4 regions of the Rossellomorea sp. FS2 genome follow, and region 1 is predicted to be linked to each of the others. Evidence: riboswitches for the same ligand, from Rfam matches in the RefSeq annotation. Region 1 holds a riboswitch; each other region holds the start of a gene.
What was found. Region 1 has a riboswitch for S-adenosylmethionine ahead of ACNA6I_RS10325 (Na+/H+ antiporter NhaC family protein). Riboswitches for the same ligand answer to the same signal wherever they lie in the genome.
Positions count from the first base shown of each region.

Region 2: it holds a riboswitch for S-adenosylmethionine, as region 1 does, so the genes downstream of both, ACNA6I_RS16815 (methionine ABC transporter ATP-binding protein) here and ACNA6I_RS10325 (Na+/H+ antiporter NhaC family protein) in region 1, are expected to answer to the same signal.
Region 3: it holds a riboswitch for S-adenosylmethionine, as region 1 does, so the genes downstream of both, ACNA6I_RS08270 (2,3-diketo-5-methylthiopentyl-1-phosphate enolase) here and ACNA6I_RS10325 (Na+/H+ antiporter NhaC family protein) in region 1, are expected to answer to the same signal.
Region 4: it holds a riboswitch for S-adenosylmethionine, as region 1 does, so the genes downstream of both, ACNA6I_RS21450 (5-methyltetrahydropteroyltriglutamate--homocysteine S-methyltransferase) here and ACNA6I_RS10325 (Na+/H+ antiporter NhaC family protein) in region 1, are expected to answer to the same signal.

Region 1 covers NZ_JBLRVS010000003.1:84,659-88,894, reverse strand. The annotation lists gene cls (cardiolipin synthase) at 1-617, shown strand, start outside; gene ACNA6I_RS10340 (YpbS family protein) at 683-937, shown strand; gene ACNA6I_RS10335 (DUF2187 family protein) at 1,062-1,334, opposite strand; gene ACNA6I_RS10330 (hypothetical protein) at 1,462-2,064, opposite strand; SAM riboswitch class I at 2,284-2,391, shown strand; gene ACNA6I_RS10325 (Na+/H+ antiporter NhaC family protein) at 2,479-3,795, shown strand; gene ACNA6I_RS10320 ((S)-benzoin forming benzil reductase) at 3,858-4,236, opposite strand, start outside.
Region 2 covers NZ_JBLRVS010000005.1:74,525-78,760, reverse strand. The annotation lists gene ACNA6I_RS16825 (MetQ/NlpA family ABC transporter substrate-binding protein) at 1-697, opposite strand, end outside; gene ACNA6I_RS16820 (methionine ABC transporter permease) at 715-1,380, opposite strand; gene ACNA6I_RS16815 (methionine ABC transporter ATP-binding protein) at 1,370-2,383, opposite strand; SAM riboswitch class I at 2,454-2,558, opposite strand; gene ACNA6I_RS16810 (response regulator transcription factor) at 2,818-3,498, shown strand; gene ACNA6I_RS16805 (sensor histidine kinase) at 3,498-4,236, shown strand, end outside.
Region 3 covers NZ_JBLRVS010000001.1:1,582,620-1,586,855, reverse strand. The annotation lists gene ACNA6I_RS08280 (carbon-nitrogen family hydrolase) at 1-471, opposite strand, end outside; gene ACNA6I_RS08275 (pyridoxal phosphate-dependent aminotransferase) at 592-1,776, shown strand; SAM riboswitch class I at 1,826-1,927, shown strand; gene ACNA6I_RS08270 (2,3-diketo-5-methylthiopentyl-1-phosphate enolase) at 1,990-3,201, shown strand; gene ACNA6I_RS08265 (2-hydroxy-3-keto-5-methylthiopentenyl-1-phosphate phosphatase) at 3,201-3,863, shown strand; gene ACNA6I_RS08260 (methylthioribulose 1-phosphate dehydratase) at 3,860-4,236, shown strand, end outside.
Region 4 covers NZ_JBLRVS010000007.1:413,464-417,699, forward strand. The annotation lists gene ACNA6I_RS21445 (EamA family transporter) at 1-370, opposite strand, end outside; gene ACNA6I_RS21450 (5-methyltetrahydropteroyltriglutamate--homocysteine S-methyltransferase) at 411-1,535, opposite strand; SAM riboswitch class I at 1,609-1,718, opposite strand; gene ACNA6I_RS21455 (6-phospho-beta-glucosidase) at 1,800-3,254, opposite strand; gene ACNA6I_RS21460 (beta-glucoside-specific PTS transporter subunit IIABC) at 3,251-4,236, opposite strand, start outside.

The DNA.
Region 1 (4,236 bases):
ACCAGGCCACAAAGTCAAGGAAGATCTCCTATGAAGGAAAATATTTCCCGACCGCTTCCTTCAGCGGTTCGACGGGAATCCAGATCGTCACCTCCGGCCCTGATTCAGAATGGGAGCAGATCAAGAACGGATACTTGAAGATGATCTCATCGGCCAAGCACTCGATCTACATCCAGACACCCTATTTCATCCCGGATGAAAGCCTCCTCGATTCGCTTCGGATCGCTGCACTGACCGGGAAGGACGTCCGGATCATGATCCCGAACAAGCCAGATCACATGTTTGTTTACTGGGCGACCTACTCGTATGTGGGGGAATTATTGAAAGCCGGGGCCAGGATCTTCATTTACGATAACGGCTTCATCCACGCGAAGACGATCGTGGTGGATGATGAACTTTCATCGGTCGGCACCGCCAATATCGATGTGAGGAGCTTCCGCCTGAACTTCGAGGTGAACGCCTTCCTGTATGACCGGAAGCTTTCACGTGAGCTCAGCCGCTCCTTCATGGAAGACAGGAAATTGAGCAGGGAATTGACCCTCGAGGACTATCACCGCCGTCCGCTCATGATCAAATTCAAGGAGTCCATATCCCGGCTCCTCTCCCCGATCCTGTAACCATTGCCACCGCTGCGAAAAACAAGCATAATGAGACATATACCAATCGAAAGAGGGATGAGGGCATGAGCGTACACAAGGACATCACAAAGCATTCAAGCAAGCAGCACAGCCTCGTGAAGGAGTTCATGAAGCTTGATGAATCGAGGGAACAGGCCATCGAAGAAGCCCTTACATTATGCGAAGCCGGCAAGCCATTCACCACCGACCGCATCAATCACATCACCCAGGAGATCAATGCCCTTGCAAGGCAGGGCGTCGTACCCCAGCGCAAGACCGTGACGGAAGAAATGGTGAGGGAGTACGCAAACCGGAGATGAACCGGGGGGAAGGTGAACCACCTGCACAGCCATCTTCCTGCATGCTTCACCTTATCACCTGAACAACTCAAAAAAATCCCCCGGACGCCCATTTTAGCGCCGGGGGATTTTTCTTATATACTATTTACGCCTTCAGCGCACTGTTCCAGCCATCGTAGACAAAGACGGGATTCGTGCCGTTTTCAGCACGCTCGATGACGGCATAGTTCTTATGGGCAACCACGGTTTGATCATCGGGAAGGTCCAGTTTCATCGCTGACTCCTTATCCATGCGCACGATGACCGTGTTCTCCCTTAGGGTCGTCACGACGCCTTGCAGGACGTGCTTTTTCCTTTTGAATTCTATAATGTCGCCAAGGTTGGCATATTCTTTTGAGTAGACGAAGGTATTATCCATAATAGACTCCCCTTTTACATGAAAGTTGATAACGCTCGAATCCTATATGTGATATATATCTTTCTTGTACCACCAGTCAAAAGATTTAAAACCTATTATTCTAATAAAATAATCTTTATTCTGAAAATTATTCAGATTTACGGTCCACCAGGGTGATTTTATAGATATAGGCCTTGTCGGATTTTTTGAAGCTACCGACAGGTTTCCCATCTTCCAATCCAATACCTACGGAATCCCCGTTGTTTTTAGAAGTAGCCATTCCGTAAATATACACAGGCTTATCTTTCTTGAGCTCCACTTTCTCTGTCAACAAGGAGGATGCAATGCTTCCACTTTCTTCAGGTATGGGGTCTTCGTCCATAGTGATGAAGGCGCTCTCGCTCCCATTAAAGATCTTCAGATCCTTTTCAGAGCTTTCCATGCCGAAGGAGTTCAGGGAGTGTTTATATTTTTTCGCTTCTTCGTCGTATTGAAACGGCTCATCGCTTACGAGCTTCCCTTTTTCATACACTTCTATGGTCCTTTCAAGATCCATATCCTTCGCCAAGGTTCCATCCAGGGTAAAGAAGAACATGGAACCTCTCCCTGTAGCGGCAACCACCTTTTCTTCCTTATCACTCAGGTCATACGGTTCCAACGTCAACTTCGATGAACCATTTCCCTTCCCTTGAGAACACCCCACCAGTAACAGACACATACCCACTGCCAGCAGCCAATATCGCTTCTTCATAAGGTCACCTCTCCCGTTGTGCTGAGGGATTTCCACCCCCTTATTTTTCCATTAACTGATTATAGCATCTGATTTATTCCAGTTCAAATAACGACGGAATTCATCATGAAAATTTGAATGCGTTTGCTTAAGGAAAATGAAAATTTTCCCGTTTGACATTTAGGATGAAACCCATTAAAGTATGTAAGTATCTTAAACATAACTGCATAACGTAAAATCTTCTTATCCAGAGAGACGGAGGGACTGGCCCTATGATGTCTCGGCAGCGGACTCAACCAAACGAGTGCTGTGCCACATCCAGCAAGCCACCGGCTTGAAAGATAAGAAGGGTGTTTCGTTTTCATGGAAACCTCTTCTTATTTGAAGAGGTTTTTTATTTTATGCGCAACATATCATCTAAAAGGAGTGCACAACATGAATCAGGAAAAAGGCAATCTACTGGCATTATTACCATTACTCATATTCGTTGCCCTGTTCCTTGGGGCAGGTATCATTTCAGGGGACTTCTATTCCTTCCCCGTACTCGTGGCGATCATCATCGCTGCTGTCGTGGCGCTGGCCATGAACCGGAAGGACAGCCTCAATGTGAAGGTTGAACGCTTCGCCAAAGGAGCGGGTAACCTCGATATCATGATCATGGTCTTGATCTTCTTATCGGCTGGCGCTTTCTCGGGTGTGGCTGAAAAAATGGGAGCCGTTGATTCAACGGTCAACTTTGCTCTTTCCGTCATCCCGGAAAATCTTTTGATTGTCGGACTGTTTGTGATCGCCGCCTTCATCTCACTCGCCATGGGAACTTCCATGGGAACGATTGCGGCCCTTGCCCCTATCGGTGTAGGAATCAGCTCAGGAACGGATATCTCCCTTCCTCTTGCCATGGCGACCGTTGTCGGGGGCTCCATGTTCGGTGACAATCTGTCCTTCATTTCGGATACGACCATTGCGGCGGTCCGCACGCAGAAAACAGAGATGAAGGATAAGTTCAAAGTCAATTTCTTCATTGTCCTGCCTGCAGCCATCATCACGATCATTGCGCTATTCTTCGTGACGCTCGGCAACCAGTCGTCCGTCGACGCCGGAAGCTATTCCATCGTGAAAATCCTTCCGTATCTTGCCGTCATCATCGGCGCCCTGTCGGGATTGAATGTATTTGCCGTCTTATTCGGCGGCATCCTTCTATCAGGAATCATCGGATTCATCGACGGAAGCTTCACACCGACCAGCTATTTCGGCAGCATTGCCGATGGCATGCTCGGCATGGGCGAGATCGCCTTCCTATCCATCCTGATCGGTGGAGTGGTGGAACTGATCCGTCATAACGGTGGAATCCAGGCGCTTCTCTATCTTGTAACCAGGAAGATCGGTTCATCCAAAGGCGCGCAATACTCTACAGCTGGACTCGTGGCTTCCACGAATCTTTGCACGGCCAACAATACAATCTCCATCATCATTGCCGGGCCCCTTGCCAAATCGATCAGTGATGAATACGGAGTGGACAACCGGAAGACAGCTAGTATCCTTGATATCTTCTCATGTGCCGTCCAGGGTCTGATCCCATACGGTGCCCAGATGCTTCTCGTAGCAGAAACAGCCGGCATTTCGCCACTGAGCATCCTTCCGTATGCATTCTACCCGATCTTGACGGCCATTTGTGGCCTGGTGGCGATCAAATTCGCCCTGCCTCGTTTCACCCGCAGGAAAGCTCATTCTACAGAGCCGGTACGATCATAATTCAACAGGAAAAGCCCCGGGATGCTGGTATCAACCAGAGCCCGGGGCTTTTTTTTGTCAGATCATACAAGGTCATTGATGTGATAAAGTTTGCCGCTTTCCACTTCTGTTCCCGTGATCAGCCCGACGAGTGCATCTGCCACCGTTTCTGCACTGCGAAGCGTCCCTTCTTCCTTATAGCGTTTGAACTTTTCCACTTCAGCGAAAGCTTCCTTCGCTGAGGAACGGATTTCTCCCTGCATATCCGTATCCATGACACCAGGGCTGAAGGAAATGACCTTATGATCACGTCCTGAACCGGATAGCTCCAGGCTCACGGTTTCCGTCAGCATATTGAGCCCTGCCTTGGTGGAGCAGTATGTACTCCAACCATAGACGGGCCGGCTGCCGGCACCGGAACTGATATTGACGATCAGCATCTGTCCAGCCGTTCCTTCAGAC
Region 2 (4,236 bases), on a different contig from region 1:
CCGTATTCACAACCACCCGGTTGCGATACTCATCCGGCATATTCTCAAGCTGAAGTGCATCTAGCAAATCCATATCCGCCGCAAGAGCAAAGTTACCCGGCACAGCCGCTAAATCCACACTATCCACCGTACGTGGAAGCTGAGCCGCCTCAATTGCCTTGAACTTCAGATTCTTCGCATTCGTCTCGACATCCTTCTCCGAAACCGTCAACGGATTGCTGTCCGCCTTCAGCGTGATCAGCTTCGCATCGGCAAGGATCTGGAACGCACGCGCCGCATTCGTTGGATCATTCGGGATCGTGATTTCGCTTCCTTCCTTGATGCTGTCGATGGAATCAAATTTATCAGAATAAATGCCCATCGGAGCCGTCGGGACGGAAATCAGCTCGGAAAGCTCGATTTTGTTTTCTTTCGCAAAGTTTTCCATGTAGATCTTGTGCTGGAACAGGTTGGCATCAAGATCTCCCTGTGCCAATGCATTATTCGGCTGGATGTAATCATTGAATTCCTTGACCGTCACTTTGTAGCCCTTTTCCTCAAGACCAGGCTTGATGGCTTTTGTCACCATATCGCTATATGGTCCGGTTGTCGCTCCGATGGTGATATCTTTTTCATCTTTTTTGTCGCTGCTGTTGCCGCATGCCGCCATGAGGCTGACTGCGATGGCAAGGCCGAGTAGTAATGTCCATTTCTTCATTGTGTTTCCTCCATTATCTATCGTTTGTCTACTGCTTTGGCGAAAATGTCGCCGGCATATTGGATGACTTGTACAAGACAGATCAGGACGACGACCGTCGTGAACATGACGGTGTTGTCATATCGGTAGTATCCGAACCGGATGGCAAGGTCACCGACTCCTCCCCCGCCGATCGTACCTGCCATGGCGGAGTAGGCGATGAGGGAGATCGCCGTGATGGTGACGCCTTGGATGACCGCCGGTTTGGCTTCCGGAAGAAGCACGTCCTTGATGATCATCCACGGGCTTGCCCCGACCGATACAGACGCTTCGATGACGCCCTTGTCAATTTCCTTCAGGGCGGTTTCGACGATCCGCGCGAAGAACGGAATCCCAGCGACGGATAGGGAGACAGAAGCCGCAGTCGGTCCGATCACATCCCCTGTGAGGAACTTCGTCAGGGGAAGGAGCGCCACCAGAAGGATGATGAACGGGATCGACCGGACCATATTCACAATGAATCCGACGATTGATTTCACGAAGCGGTTTTCGAGGAACAGCCCCTTATCCGTGGTGAAAAGGAGCACTCCGAGAGGAAGTCCGATGACAACGGCAATCAACAGGGAGATTCCCACCATATACAACGTTTCTAAAAATGCCTGATTCAGGTCCGGCAAGATATCAATGATGGCTTCAGGCAGCATCTTCAAGCACCTCCAGACTTTGTGTGCGCTGGGTGATGAACTCGATCGCGGCATCGATCTCGGCACGTTCTCCGATCAGTTCCATGATGAAGATACCGAGTGGCACTTCCTGGATGTATTCGATCTTCCCGTGAAGGATATTCCCTTTCACGTGGTACCGCTGGAAGACATCGGATACGACGCTTTCTTCTGCAATGGAGCCTTTGAATTGGATCTTGATCAAGGTTCCTTTCCTCGCTTTCGCCAAGTGATCCGGCAGATCGAACTGAAGGATCGTCTCGATGAACTGCCTGGTCAGGGGCTCCTTCGGATTCGAAAAGAGGTCATATACGGGACCTTCTTCAATGATCCGTCCATCCTGCATCACGGCCATGCGATCGCAGATCTCCTTGACGACTTCCATCTCATGGGTGATGAGGACGATGGTCAGTCCGAGCTCTTCGTTCAGCTTTTTCAATAATTTCAGGATCGACCTTGTGGTATTCGGGTCGAGGGCGGATGTTGCTTCGTCGCACAGAAGAACGGATGGATTGTTCGCAAGCGCCCGGGCAATGCCGACGCGCTGCTTCTGGCCTCCGCTCAGCTGAGCGGGATAGGCATCTGCCTTATCCGATAGACCCACCATGGCGAGAAGCTCTTCCACACGCGGCCGGATCTCGGCCTTTGGTACCTTGGCCGCTTTCAGGGCGAATGCCAGATTGCCGTAGACCGTCTTTGCTTTGATCAGGTGGAAGTGCTGGAAGATCATACTCGTCTTCTGCCTTGCCGACCTGAGCTCGCGCGGAGACAGCTTCGTAAAGTCCAATCCGTCAATGATGACTTCTCCAGAAGTAGGTCTCTCCAACAGATTCAAGCAGCGGATGAGGGAGCTTTTCCCTGCTCCGCTATACCCGACGATTCCAAAGATTTCACCCTTTTCAATCTTGACGGAAACGTCATTGACGCCGATCACTGTTTGTTTTTTCGTTTTATACTCTTTCACAAGATGGTTGATCTCGATCATTGCGCTTCACCTCTTATTTCCAATAAAAAATGCCTCTTTCAGCTGAAAGAAGCATCGCATATCGATCATCGACTTATCTCTCAGAATGAAAAACATCCTGCAGGAATTAGCACCGTTCCATATGGAGGTTGCCGGACGTCATAGGGCCTGATCCCTCGGTCGCTCTTGATAATTTGAATACTATATAATTTTAGAAGATTTCATCTAAAGAGATATTAATGGGTATTTGGTTGGGTGTCAACTGCCATCCCTACCTACGGAAGCCATGTAAGCGCTACCTTTACTTTAAGATTAGGCTTAAAATTTTTTTGGTCCTTTCAAAATGTTTGCTCATTTTCGCCAATGAATGGTCCCTCTTCATGCTGCCACCACTTTGACGAAGCCTTTCATTTTCCATATGATAGGCTTACATCATCATTGATCCGGAGGTCACTATGAACATTCTATTAGTAGAAGACGATAAGACGATCGCAGCAGGACTCGAATACTCCCTGCAGAACGAGCAATTCGGCACATTTGTTTGCCATAATGTCGCTGCCGCTGAGGACATGATCAACACCCGCTGGACAGAGATCGATCTGTTCCTATTTGACCTGTCCCTTCCCGACGGCAGCGGCTATGACCTGTGCTCCCTTGTGAAAAAAAAGAGCGATAAACCGGTGATCTTCCTGACGGCCATGGACGAAGAAGTCAATGTGGTCATGGGGCTCGATATGGGGGCAGATGATTACATTACAAAGCCATTCCGTGTCAGGGAGCTCCTGTCGCGGATCAAATCAGTCCTCCGACGCTATGACAAGCAGACGCCGGCCCATTTCACACTCGGCGACATCAGGGTCCTGCCGGCTGAAGGCAAAGCATATAAGGGCAGCGAAGAAATCCAACTGACTGCCCTTGAATACCGTCTTCTTCTCATCTTCGCCCAGCATAAGGATCAGGTTCTCACACGTGCACAGCTCCTCGAGAAAATCTGGGATGTGGCAGGCGATTTCGTCAACGATAACACCCTTACCGTCTACATCAAACGGCTCCGCGAAAAACTCGAAGACGATCCGCAGAAACCGGTCATCATCAAGACGATCCGCGGAATGGGCTATAAGGCAGGCGACCGCTGATGATGAGGAATAAAGAAATACGGCTGTTCCTTGTGACGGTCGTGATCATCGCGGGCATCGGCATCCTTTGCACGTTTTACATAAGTCGATTAGCGCCCCTGATCACGGCGGTCACCTCCCTCCTGCTCATCGCATGCTTCATGCTTTACACTGCATGGCGCTACCGTGAGATCGGGAAGCTTTCGAACTACCTTCGAAAGATATCAAATGGAGACTACTCCCTGGATGTCCGTGACAACCATGAAGGAGAGCTCAGCATCCTGAAGTCCGATATGTACAAGGTGACGCTCCGATTATCAGAAAACAGCTCACGCCTCCAGGAAGACAAGCTTAAACTGACCGATGCCATCTCGGATATCTCCCATCAGCTGAAAACGCCCCTCACTTCCATGATGGTCATGTCCGACCTATTGAGGGACCCCGGCTTGGATGAAGGAAAGCGCCGGGAATTCACACGCCGTATCCAGGTCCAGCTTGAACGGATCGAATGGCTCGTCTCCTCCCTTTTGAAGCTTTCAAAGATCGATGCGGGAACGGCACGTTTCAAGAAGGAAAAGGTGGACGTACGTACCCTCATACAGGACGCCGTCGACCCTCTTCTCATCCCCATGGACATCAAGGGTGTCACACTCCAGCTTGAAGGCGAACCGGCCTCTTTTGTAGGCGATGCGAACTGGACGAAGGAAGCCATCATCAATATCTTGAAAAATAGCATCGAGCACTCAGCAGAAGGCGGGC
Region 3 (4,236 bases), on a different contig from region 1:
ATGCTTACGCACCCATTCCGGGAAGCGGATATCATAACAGATGAGGCCTGCCATCTGCTCACCGGATAGGGTGAATAGGCCGTTATCTTTTCCTGGCAGGAGGTAGTGATGTTCATCCATCAATTTGAACAGATGGAGCTTTGAATAGCCTTTGATGAAGGTCCCTTCGGAATCGATCACGATCAATCGATTATCGATTCCCGAATCCGTTTTATTTGCAACTGATCCTCCGATGACGTTTATCCGATACTGTTTTGCAAGACGTGAGAGGAAGGCGATCGTCTTCTCACTGTTCTCATCAGCTATTTCCTCTATCCTCTTAAGGTCATAGCCCGTTGTCCAAAGTTCGGGGAAGACAAGGATGTCGCATTGTTCCCTATCTGCTTTCACGAACCATTTCTCTGCTTCTGTGTAGTTGGTTTCAGGGTCTCCATACCGGATGTCCATTTGTGCGAGTCCGATCTTAGTCATATGATCAGCACCTTTCGGAGGTAATTGTAAGATTTTACTTTACATTCGTTATTTTCCGTTATATCATTTGTAGCTAGAATTTGAAAGTGAAGAATATTTGAACATTCAGAAGGTGAAGAGATGAAAACATTCCCATTTGCGGATCGCCTCGATTCGCTCCCAAAGCAATTTTTCGCTGAATTGACCTCCAACGTGCAACGGGTTATGAACGAAGGCCATGATGTCATAAACCTAGGGCAGGGTAACCCTGACAGGCCCACGCCTGAACATATCGTGGAGAGTTTGAAGGCTGCGGCCGAAAACCCATTGAATCATCGCTATTCTCCTTTCAGGGGGATGTCCTCTTTCAAAGAGGCGGTAGCGCTTTTCTATAAAAGGGAATACGGGGTGGAACTGGATCCTGACAAAGAAGTAGCCATTCTCTTCGGGGGGAAGGCGGGTCTCGTGGAGATCCCGCAGTGCCTGGTGAATCCGGGTGAATCCGTGCTGGTTCCGGACCCGGGGTATCCTGATTATCTATCCGGGGTGGCACTTGCAGAAGCGGAGATGAAGCTGATGCCGCTGCTTGAGGAAAATGATTTTCTCCCCGATTACAGCCGGTTGAGTGAAGCAGAACTCGACGGATCCAAGCTTATGTTCCTGAATTATCCGAATAACCCCACGGGAGCAGTAGCCACGCCAGCCTTTTTTGAGGAAACGGTAAAATTGGCAAGTAGCCATGATATCTGTGTGGTACACGATTTTGCCTATGGGGCAATCGGCTTTGAAGGCAAGCGTCCCAATAGCTTCCTTGAAACAGATGGAGCTAAGGATGTCGGCATTGAAATCTATACTCTTTCCAAAACGTACAATATGGCGGGATGGCGTGTAGGATTTGCCGTCGGGAACGAGAGTGTGATTGAAGCCATCAATCTCATGCAGGATCATATGTATGTAAGCCTCTTTGGTGCCATTCAGGAAGCAGCGGTGACCGCGCTCCTCGGACCGCAGGAATGCGTCCAGGAGCAGCTTGAAACCTATGAAAGCAGAAGGAATGCCCTCATCGGTGGATTGAGATCCATCGGTTGGGATGTGGATGCACCGGAAGGCTCATTTTTCGCCTGGCTCAAAGTGCCGGCAGGCTTCACGTCGATGGAATTCTCGAACCTACTCCTTGAAAAGGCCCATGTAGCCGTGGCGCCTGGCATCGGCTTCGGGGATCACGGGGAAGGGTATGTCCGGGTAGGTCTCCTTACCAGTGAGGAAAGGCTTCAGGAAGCTGTGAAAAGGATTGAAAATTTACATTTGTTCGACAAAAGGGATTGACAGGAATCCCGATCGATGCAATAATCCTACTGGAAACCAAATGAATAGATTCTTATCAAGAGCAGGCGGAGGGACTGGCCCGATGAAGCCCGGCAACCGACTCATTACGAGCACGGTGCTAATTCTTGCAGCAGAAGCTGGGAGATAAGATAGAGTGATGGAATAAAAGCCTCTTCTTATCAGAAGGGGCTTTTTTTGATTGATGAAGGAGGTATGAAGAACATGAGCGAAGTGATTGCAACGTATAGATTGCCTGGGCCGAAAGGGTCTTTCGAAAAAAAGGCGGAAGGCATAGCCCTTGGACTGACGGTGGGATCGTGGACCGATCTTCCTCAGCTTGAACAAGAACAGCTTTTGAAATACAAGGGAAAGGTCGTTTCCATCAACGAAGAAGCGGGTGAGGGGCTGGGAGAGATCTCGATAGCCTATCCAGGAAGGAATTATTCCAACGACATCCCTGCGATCTTGACCACGGTCTTCGGGAAACTGTCTCTGGATGGTCAAGTAAAGCTTATCAATCTCGAATTCAGTGACGATCTGAACCGTCACTACCCCGGACCACGGTACGGGATCGATGGGATCAGGGAGCTGACCGGCGTGAAGGATCGCCCGCTTCTCATGAGCATCTTCAAGGGAGTGATCGGGAGGGATCTTGCTTATCTGGAAGATCAGCTTCGTGCCCAAGCACTCGGAGGCGTGGACTTGGTGAAGGATGATGAAATCCTTTTTGATAACCCCCTGACACCGTTTGAAGAGCGTGTGAAAAACGGAAGGCGGATCCTCGATGAGGTACGGGACGAAACAGGTAAACGGACGCTCTATGCGGTAAATCTGACCGGACGGACGTCGGAGCTACGGGATAAGGCAAGAAAAGCACGGGAACTAGGAGCGGATGCCCTGCTATTCAACGTATTTTCCTATTCTCTCGATGTCCTCCAGGAACTCAGGGAAGATGATAACATCGGACTCCCCCTCATGGCACACCCTGCCTTTTCAGGTGCCGTTGCCCAGGCTCCCCATCACGGAGTCGCCTATTCCTTGTGGCTGGGGAAATTTTTGCGGATGACGGGGGCGGATTTTTCTCTGTTTCCTTCACCGTATGGAAGTGTGGCACTGGAGAAAGATCAAGTACTGGCCATCAGTAGAGAGCTTACGGATGAGCCTTCCCCGTTCAAAAAGACATTCTCTGTCCCATCGGCAGGCATCCATCCAGGACTAGTACCACACCTTGTGGAAGATTTTGGTGAAGAGTGTGTGATCAATGCCGGCGGCGGGGTCCACGGTCATCCCGGAGGCGCTGAAAGCGGAGGGCTCGCCTTCCGACAGGCAATTGACGCGGTGAAAGCGGGAATTCCCCTTGAAGAAGCCCATGGTGACGAACTGAGAGTCGCTCTAAGCTTGTGGAGCAAGGGAGGGAAGGGCTGATGACGGAGCGGATCATCCTGTGTGATTTTGATGGAACGATCACGAAAACCGATAATATCATCTCCCTCATGAAGCAATTTGCACCTCCGGAATGGGAGGGGCTCAAAGATGCCATACTTGACCGGACGATGTCGATCGAGAGAGGGGTGGGGGAGATGTTCTCCCTCCTGCCTTCCCGACAAAAAGATGAGCTCGTGGACTACCTCTTGCATACGGCGACCATCAGAGAGGGATTCGGGGACTTTGTTCAATTTACGAAAGAGGAAGGAATCCCGTTATATATCGTGAGTGGAGGGATCGATTTCTTTGTCCGCCCCCTCCTGGACGGATATGGACCGTTTTCAGGAATCTACTGTAACGAAGCGGATTTCAGTGGTCCCTCCATTTCGATCAATTGGCCTTATCCTTGTGATGGGCAATGCGGAAACGGAGGATGTGGATGTTGCAAACCGTCCGTTCTCCGCTCCCTTTCCATACCGGAGGGGGCAGAAGTGATCGCCATAGGAGACTCTGTGACAGACCTTGAAATGGCGAAAGTGACAGACAAGGTGCTTGCAAGGGACTATCTTGCCGACACGTGCCGTGAATTGGGAATTCCCCATACTCCATTCGACACATTCCATGAGTGCATTAAAGTACTGAAGGAAGGGGTGAAGGCATGAGCTATCAAAGAGAATGGGAAGAGCTGTCCGCTATCAAGGGGGAACTGGGGGAGCGTGACTGGTTCATGGGCACTTCAGGGAACCTGGCCATCAAGGTTGGATCGGTCCCCGGTGCTTTCCTCGTGACCGCCAGCGGAAAAGATAAGAGGAAAAGGACGGCGGAGGATTTCCTACTCGTTGACCTGGATGGGAATCCACTGGAGGAAACGGTTCTCAAGCCCTCGGCAGAAACCCTCCTCCACACGCATATTTTCAAAAGGTCACAGGCAGTCTGTTCCCTTCATGTGCATACCGTAGCCAATAATGTGATCAGTGAGCTCTACGGGGATCAGGGGGAGATCACCTTCATAAATCAGGAATTGATCAAAGCGTT
Region 4 (4,236 bases), on a different contig from region 1:
CGGTGGAGGCCCACCAGGAAGCTTGGGGGACATTCCTTTTTATTCCCCATTCAAGGAGTCCTGCTATGACCGGGGCGCTTCCGATGGCGATCACGGTCCCGATCGCAATCCCCGTCATGCTGACTGCCGAGAAAAAGAAAGGCTGATAGAGTGCCATACAAAGAGCGGCCGCCACGGTTCCTTTCAAGGGCCACCCTCTCCAATGTATTTTTCCCAAGGATAATAGAAGGAGGAACAAGCCTCCTATGGCCAGGCGCACCGCTCCGATGGCAATCGGATGGACGCCTTCAGGAGCCAATGCCTGCACCGTCCCCGTTGTTCCCCACAGCATGGCTGCCAGGAGGATAAACAGAGCATACTGTATCCGCAATGAAACCCTCTCCTAATTGATTACTGGCTGAATGGGAACCTCATTCCCACACCCGATCGGCAATGGCGATCACGTGTTGCAGCTTCTTCCATTGTTCTGCTTCGGTCAGCAGATTTCCTTCTTCGGTTGAAGCGAATCCACATTGGGGACTGAGACAGAGCTGGTTGATGTCCACATAGCGTGCAGCTTCCTGTATCCGTGCCTCGATGTCTTCCGTCGCCTCGAGATCTCCATGCTTGGACGTAACAAGACCGAGGACGATCTGGAGATTCGGATTCTTCACATAGCGTAGCGGTTCGAAGCCTCCGGAACGCTCATCATCGAACTCCAGGAATAGCCCGTCGAGGTCGAGCCCGCCGAAAATGGTTTCGGCAGCCGCTTCATATCCGCCTTCAGCTGCCCATGTCGATTTGAAATTCCCCCTGCAAATATGCATGGTCACGACAAGGTCCTCTGGGCGATCCTTCACAGCCTCATTGATGGTACGGGCGAAGGATTCCCTGAGTTCGTCGGGTTCGCGGCCAAATGCCTTGATCTGCTCATGTCCCTGTTTCGAGAAGAATACCGACCATGCCGTATCGTCGAGCTGCAGATAGCGGCAGCCTGCATCGTAGAAAGCACGGATCGCCTTTTTGTAGGCTTCGGCTACATCCCGATGGAATGCCTCCAAGTCATCTCCGTATACGTCCGTTTCAATTTTCCCCCTGAAGAAAAGCATATTTGGACTCGGAATCGTCATCTTGGCAGTGTGATCGCCTGCAATGCCATGAAGGAATTCATAGTCTTTCAGCATCGGATGATCCGTGAAGTCCACTTTTCCCGTCACTTTGATGCCACGTGCCTTGGTCGTCGTGTTATGGAACTTGATCCCCTGGTCCGATTCATATCCTTCGACGCCATCGAGACCTTCAAGGAAGTCGAAGTGCCACCACGCCCTCCTGAATTCACCATCGGTCACGACTTGGAGGCCGATTTCCTTTTGCTTGTCGACGATGCGGATGATTTCTTCATCCTCGATTCGTCGGAGTTCAGCTGCGGATAGCTCTCCATTCCCTCTCCGTTCGCGTGCTTCCTTGATCCGCTCCGACCTCAGCAGGCTGCCCACCTGATCTGCCCGGAACGGGGCTTTTATTGCTTTCTTACCTTTTGTCTGTACGTGTGTCATCTGAATCCTCTCCCTTTTTTCATATAAAAAGGCCCTTCCCGGTAAAAGGAAGAGCCTTATGATTCTCGTCTCTTCCTCATCTCCGAACGAATCTCGTTCAAGGATTTAGCACCATTCTGTTCAAGTTTGAACAGCGGTTGCCGGGTTTCACAGGGCCAGTCCCTCCACCACTCTTAATAAGGAATATCGCTATTTAATTTTCTCAATATAATAATTATTCAGGATTTAGCTCCTGTTGTCAATGGGATGAGGGAAATTAACCGCTCAACTTTTGACGGTTTCGTTCTCCAATGACGCTCCATTCGTCTCGATCACCTGTCTGTACCAGTCGAAGCTGGCCTTCTTAGAACGGTTGAGGGTGCCATTGCCTTCGTTGTCTTTGTCCACATGGATATAGCCATAACGTTTTTTCATTTCGCCGCTTGAGGCGCTGACGATATCGATCGGTCCCCAGCATGTGTAGCCCAGCAGTTGGACTCCGTCCTTGATTGCTTCGTTCAGCTCGCGGAGATGGGCTGAGAGATAATCGATTCGATAGGCATCGTTGATTTCCCCATCTGCGCCGGGCTCGTCGATGGCTCCGAGGCCGTTTTCCACGACGAATAATGGTTTTTGATAGCGATCATACAATTGATTGGCCGTAATCCGGATCCCTTTTGGATCGATCGTCCATCCCCATTCCGATGTTTTCAAATGAGGATTTTTGACCGAAGGGAACACATTGCCTGCCGTCATCTTCCCGAGGATTTCGGGATCACGGCTGATCGTGCGGCTGGAGTAATAGCTGAATCCGATGTAATCCACCGTATGAGCCTTGAGGATGTCTTCATCTCCTTCTTCCATCTGGAGATCCCACTCCTGCTCCCGGAAGAAGCGCTTCGCATAGCCCGGATACGCTCCACGGGACTGAACGTCGATGAAGAAGTAGGATTCGCGATTACGTTCGATTCCCGCCCAGATATCTTCCGGATTACAGGAGTACGGATACGTGACACCTGCGGCCAGCATGCACCCGATCTGTGCCTCCGGATCGATCTCATGGAGTGCCTTCACGGCAAGGGCACTAGCGACAAGCTGATGATGAGCAGCCTGATAGAGGACCTGATCCCGGTTTTCACCTTCTTTGAACACGATTCCTGCCCCAAGGAAAGGCAGATGGAAAAGCATATTGATTTCATTGAACGTCATCCAATATTTCACGGTTCCTTTAAAACGATTGAAAAGAGTGCGGGCATACGTTTCGTAGAATTCGACGAGATCACGGCCCTTCCAGCTTCCGAACGTTTCAATCAGATGGACAGGTACATCGAAATGGGCGATGGTTACAACGGGTTCGATTCCGTTCGCTCTGAGCTCTGCGAAGAGGTTTTCATAGAATGTCAATCCTTCTTCATTCGGCTCAGCGTCGTTCCCGTTCGGGAAGATCCTTGCCCAAGATACAGACACCCGAAGGCATGTAAAGCCCATCTCGGCAAACAGCTTGATATCTTCTTTGTAGCGATGATAAAAATCAATGGCTTCATGTGACGGGTAGTAAAGGTCATCTTGAAGTTCCAGGTGTGGGATATTCCCTTTCATATAGGAGAATCTCTCTTCACCGCGTGGAAGGAGGTCGACGTTGGTCAACCCCTTCCCGCCTTCGCGGTATCCTCCTTCTGCTTGGTTTGCTGCAATGGCCCCTCCCCAAAGGAAGGATTTTGGAAATGTAGTCGTTGTCATGACACTCGCTCCTTTTCTTTCATATAAGATAGCAGGCGTGCTCCTGCTTTGATGTCCCCCGGTTCTTCTGAGAGGACGTCCATGAATTCATTCGTATTGGTCACGACGATCGGCGTGGACAGGTCATACCCGGCTTCCTGGATCGCCTTCACATCGAATTCCACAAGGAGCTGACCCGCTTCGACGCGGTCCCCCTGGGCGATATGTGCGGTGAAATGCTCACCATTCAGCTGGACGGTGTTGAGACCCACATGGACGAGGATCTCTGCTCCATCGTCTCCTACAATCCCGACGGCGTGCTTCGATGGGAACAAGGTGCCAATCACACCCGTGACCGGAGAGTACAGCTTGCCTTCTGTCGGAAGGATGGCGACTCCTTTTCCAAGGGCTTCTGTAGAGAAGGCGGCATCTTTGACGTCAGACAGGGGCATCACGATGCCTGTCAGCGGGCTGACGGCGCCGATAGTGGAAGATGGCGTGACGTGTTGATCAGTAGAAACTTCCTGGTCCGTCCCTTCTTCCACGGGATCCTTAAAGCCGACAATATACGTAAGGGCAATGGACAAGATAAAGGATACAGAGATCCCGATGATCAAGCCGATGAAGCCTTCGCCATAGAAGATCGGGAGGGTCAATAATCCCGGAGGGCCCGTAGCGATGGCGGCGCTTTGGGAATAGCCGACGATGGCTCCCCCGACACCTGCACTGATCGTGGCCATGATGAATGGCTTTTTCAGCGGCAGGGTGACACCGTATACGATTGGTTCCGTGATCCCGAATAGACCGGTGATCGCAGTCGAACCAGAGAGGGCCTTAAGTTTTTTGTTCTTCGTCTTCAGCATGACGCCAAGGGCTGCCCCTGCTTGTGCAAAGATAGCCGGAGCGGTTACAGGCTTGACGTTATCATAGCCTTGTACGGTGATATTGTTGATGAAAATCGGAATGATCCCCCAGTGAACACCGAAGATGACAAGTACCTGCC